One region of the Shewanella sp. Isolate8 genome, then DNA from elsewhere that is predicted to be linked to it. Evidence: predicted binding sites of a transcription regulator. Region 1 holds the regulator's gene; the other holds the start of a gene.
The links. The regulator MetJ, encoded in region 1, represses methionine synthesis genes. The targets are predictions, from matches to a motif close to TAGACGTCTAGACGTCTA.
Positions count from the first base shown of each region.

Region 1 (2,205 bases):
CTTTATCCTAGAGGAGTTACAGCAGGGCGCTTGAGGACTTGGCGGCCAGCAGGATGGCGCTCAGACTACAGAGCACCAGGGTCATGAGGCGGGTCTTGTTCTTGTCTATGCGCCCCACCAGGCGATTGGCCACCAGGTAACCGAGCAGCACTGAGGGAAGCAGCAGCGCCGAGCAGTAGAAGTGATGCAGGGTCAGCAGACCTGTGAGTCCCAGAATCACTATAGCGATAGTAGAGCTGAAGATGAAGAAGGCCGATAGGGCCGCGCGAAACTGCTTAGCATCTTTGCCCGAGAGCAGTATGGCCAGCGGCGGTCCGCCGATGGCGGCGATGTTGCCGAAGATGCCGGAGATCACCCCGGCGATAAACAGGCTGCGACGGTTAACCACCAGGTTGAGCCGCAGCAGGCTGAGCAGTACGGCGATGGCCACGATGATGGCGATGGTCATTCCCAGCACGGCTTGAGGCGCGACCAATAGCAGGCCTGCACCGATGAAGCCGCCGGGGATGCGTCCCAGCAAGGCATACTGTAGGCCGTTGAATTCCAGGGCGCCACGCTCGCGCAGCAGGGTCAGCATAGCGATAGAGAAGCCCATCAGGATCACGGGGGCCGGCACCAGTGACGGCTCGATAAGATAGAGCAGGGGCGCGGCAACTACCGCCATACCAAAGCCGATTAGGCTCTGGGTGAGGGCGCCGACGAAGACTATCAGTGAGGCAAGCGCCAGAATATGGGGATCGAGTGGAAGTGCAGGCACTGGGGTGTTCCAGATAAAAGTTGAAAACTAAAGAGGGATCGCTAAGCGATCCCTCTGTCGATTCGTGTATGAGTGGACTATTCCATCTCTTCCCACTCTATGCCCATCTCTGTCATCAGGCGTTTGACTTCGGCTGGGATGCTATCGGGTTTGTCTTTAGACAGGTCATCGTCTTGGGGAAGTGGCTGGCCAGTGTAGGCGTGCAGGAAAGCCTCGCATAGCAGTTCGCTATTGGTGGCGTGACGCAAGTTGTTGACCTGGCGCCGAGTGCGCTCATCGGTTAACACCTTAAGCACCTTTAGAGGAATAGAGACAGTGATCTTCTTTACCTGCTCATTCTTCTTACCATGTTCAGCATAGGGGCTGATATAATCGCCATTCCACTCAGTCATTGACTCACCTGTAAATTCTAAAATTCGGTGCAGATTTTAAACCCTTACAAATTACAGTCAAATTATTGCCTCGAATTTTTGGTAAATGCAAATAGATTTCTAAATGTTTGGACGTCTAAACGTCTAAAAGTTGTTGACGCTCACTACCGGCTTAGGTACATTTAGACGTCCAGACATCTCTTTAGTCTAAGATGCCTGCCCAGATCCATATTGAGGAGTTGAAGATGACAGCGCGTAAACTAGCCACCGCCGCCGTACGACGAGGCATAGAGTCAGACACTCAGCACGGTGCCGTGGTGCCGCCTATCTATCTGTCGACAAACTACTCGTTTGAAGGGCATCAGCAGCCGCGGGATTTCGATTACAGCCGTTCCGGCAACCCGACCCGTTCTATTCTGGGGGAGGCGATTGCCGAACTGGAGCAGGGGGCGACTGGCGTGGTGACCTGCACCGGCATGGCGGCCATCACCCTAGTGACCAGCCTGCTAGGGCCGGAGGATCTACTGGTGGTGCCTCACGATTGCTATGGCGGCAGCTATCGACTCTTCACCAATTTGGCCAAGAAGGGTGCCTTTAGGCTCCTGGTGGTGGATCAAACCGACGAGCGTGCGCTTGAGCAGGCACTGACCCAGTCTCCTAAGATGGTGTGGCTGGAGACCCCCTCTAACCCGCTGCTGAGAGTGGTGGATATTCAGGCCATCGCCCAGGCGAGCCACAAGGTGGACGCTCAGGTGGTGGTGGACAACACCTTCCTCTCTCCCGTTTTACAACAGCCACTGCTGCTGGGGGCCGACATTGTGGTGCACTCGACCACTAAATATATCAATGGCCATAGCGATGTGGTGGGCGGCGCCGTGGTGGCGAAAGACCCTGAGGTGGGTGAGCTACTGCACTGGTGGTCGAACACCCTAGGTCTCACCGGGTCGGCCTTCGACAGTTACCTGACTCTGAGGGGGCTGAGAACCCTGGCGGTGCGCATTCGTGAACACCAAGCCAACGCTCAGAAGGTATTGGCACTGCTTTGTGACCACAAGGCGGTGGAAAAAGTGTATTATC
Region 1 is NZ_JAKEVI010000003.1:483,972-486,176, reverse strand. It holds gene L1D43_RS14630 (sulfite exporter TauE/SafE family protein) at 17-757, opposite strand; gene metJ (met regulon transcriptional regulator MetJ) at 835-1,149, opposite strand; gene metB (cystathionine gamma-synthase) at 1,374-2,205, shown strand, end outside.

Region 2 (2,205 bases), 430 kb from region 1:
TAACAGGCCACCGATAAGCAGACCCAACAAGGCGGGGGATAAGACGATACTAAACCACAGACAGACCTGAACAAAAAGTGCCACAATTTTCATACTAATCCTTTAGCGTTTCTCCAGTTTTATCCCAGTCTATCTCTATGCCATCGTCTTGTATACTCGGCTTGCTGTTTGGCCTAATGCCCCTGGCGTTCCAGTCCCTCTGAGGTCACCAGATTGAGCCATTGCTGGGCGAGGCGAGCACTGCTGCCATTGCTGCGATAGGCGCCAAACAGGGGGCGCTTGAGTCCTTCCGGCCCAAGTTTTACCGCTTTAAGCGACAGGCCGTGAGCCTCGTTGATCGACCAGTTAGGCAGGGCGGCAACCCCATCCTTACAGGCGATGCGTTGCAGCAACATGGCGGTGAGATCGCAGCGGATCTGCTTGGCTACAGGCACCCCGGCAGGCTCCAAGAAGTGACGGTAGATATCCAGTCTGTCCAGCGGTACCGGGTAGGTGAGCAGTGTCTGCTCGCTTAGCTGCGCGGCCGTGACATAGGGGAGTTCGGCCAGCGGATGGTCTGCCGCGACCAATAGCTTGACCTCGAAATCGAATAGATGCTGATAGGCGATATCATGATCCGGAATAGGGTCTGAGGTGAGCACCACATCTAGTTGTCCCTGCTTGAGTGCGGTCAGCGAATCGAACAGATGACGGCTCGACAGCTCCAGATTGGTGTGGGGAAAGCTGGCATTAAACTGCTCGATCACCGGCATCAGCCATCGAAAGCAGCTGTGACACTCTATACCGACAAAGAGATCTTTCACCTCGCCGCCCAGGCCATTCTTGAGATCGATTTCCGTCTCTATCACCTTAGGCAGGATCTCTTCGGCGAGATTGAGCAGACGCGCGCCCTCCTGGGTAAAGGAGAGGGGTTTACTCTTACGCACGAAAATCGCCGAGTTGATGCGGGTTTCCAGTTCCTTGATCTGGTGGGATAAGGCCGACTGGGTGACAAAGCGCTTCTTGGCTGCGCCCGCGAGACTGCCGCTCTCTTTCAGGGCGACCAATGTACGTAAATGCCTAAGCTCTATCATTTTTACCTCACATGAATTTGGCTCATGTTGCTCGTGAAATCAATTCGATTGCGAGACAACAGATTAACACAATAAACTTCTAGACGTCCAGACGCCTGTTTTGGTTTGTTGTGCAATTTCAGTTCTCAAACCTGGATTGCGATGACAGCGAAGGGCGCTAACCATGAATTTCGCTCATCTTAATGCAAAAGGTATACAATATGCAAACTCTAGGTATTGCTTCATTAGGCTTTCCACGAATCGGTCGTCAACGGGAACTCAAATTTGCCCTGGAAAAGTATTGGCGCGGCGAGATTGACCAGGCTCGGCTGCAATCGGTTGCCAGCGAGCTGCGTCAAACCCACTGGCAGTGGCAGCAGGCGGCGGGCGTGAAACAGCTGCCGGTGGGGGACTTTGCCTTCTACGATCAGGTGCTCACCCTCAGTGCCACCATAGATGCCATCCCCGAGCGTCATCGCAGCGGCGAGCAGGTGGATCTAGATACCCTGTTTCGAGTGGCTCGCGGTCGAGCGCCCACTGGAGAGGCCTGCCGCGCCGCTCAGATGAAGAAATACTTCAATACCAACTACCACTACATAGTGCCGGAGCTCAGGGCGGGGCAGCGCTTCGCCATCGCCTACGAGCAGCTGTTCGACGAGGTGGAACAGGCCAAATCCCTGGGGCACCAGCCTAAGCCCATCCTGCTGGGTCCGCTTAGCTACCTCTACCTGGCCAAATGCGAGGGCGAATCTTTCGATAAGTTGAGCCTGCTTCCCCAGCTGCTCGAGGCGTACCGGGCGATACTCGCGCGCTTTGCCAGCCAGGGCGTGACCTGGGTACAGCTCGATGAGCCGATACTGGCGCTGGAGCTTGCAAAGGAGTGGCAGGCGGCCTTCGCCCCAGCCTACGCAGAACTCAGTGGTCAGGGGCTTAAGCTGCTGCTGGCCAGCTACTATGGCTCTGTCGCCCATCATCATGAGCTGATCAAGGATCTCGAGGTTGACGGTTTGCACCTGGATCTGGTGAGCGATGCCCAGCAGCTTAAGCAGTTTGCCGCCAGCCTCAAGCCTGCCCAGGTGCTTAGCCTCGGGGTGATCAATGGCCGCAACGTATGGGCGGCGGATCTGGATCTGCTGGCCGAGCGGCTGCGCGG
Region 2 is NZ_JAKEVI010000003.1:54,686-56,890, reverse strand. It holds gene L1D43_RS12730 (hypothetical protein) at 1-93, opposite strand, end outside; gene L1D43_RS12725 (LysR family transcriptional regulator) at 174-1,073, opposite strand; gene metE (5-methyltetrahydropteroyltriglutamate--homocysteine S-methyltransferase) at 1,274-2,205, shown strand, end outside.
Region 2: metE (5-methyltetrahydropteroyltriglutamate--homocysteine S-methyltransferase) is a predicted target of MetJ. The motif match lies at 1,146-1,163, and genes of this name have one in related genera.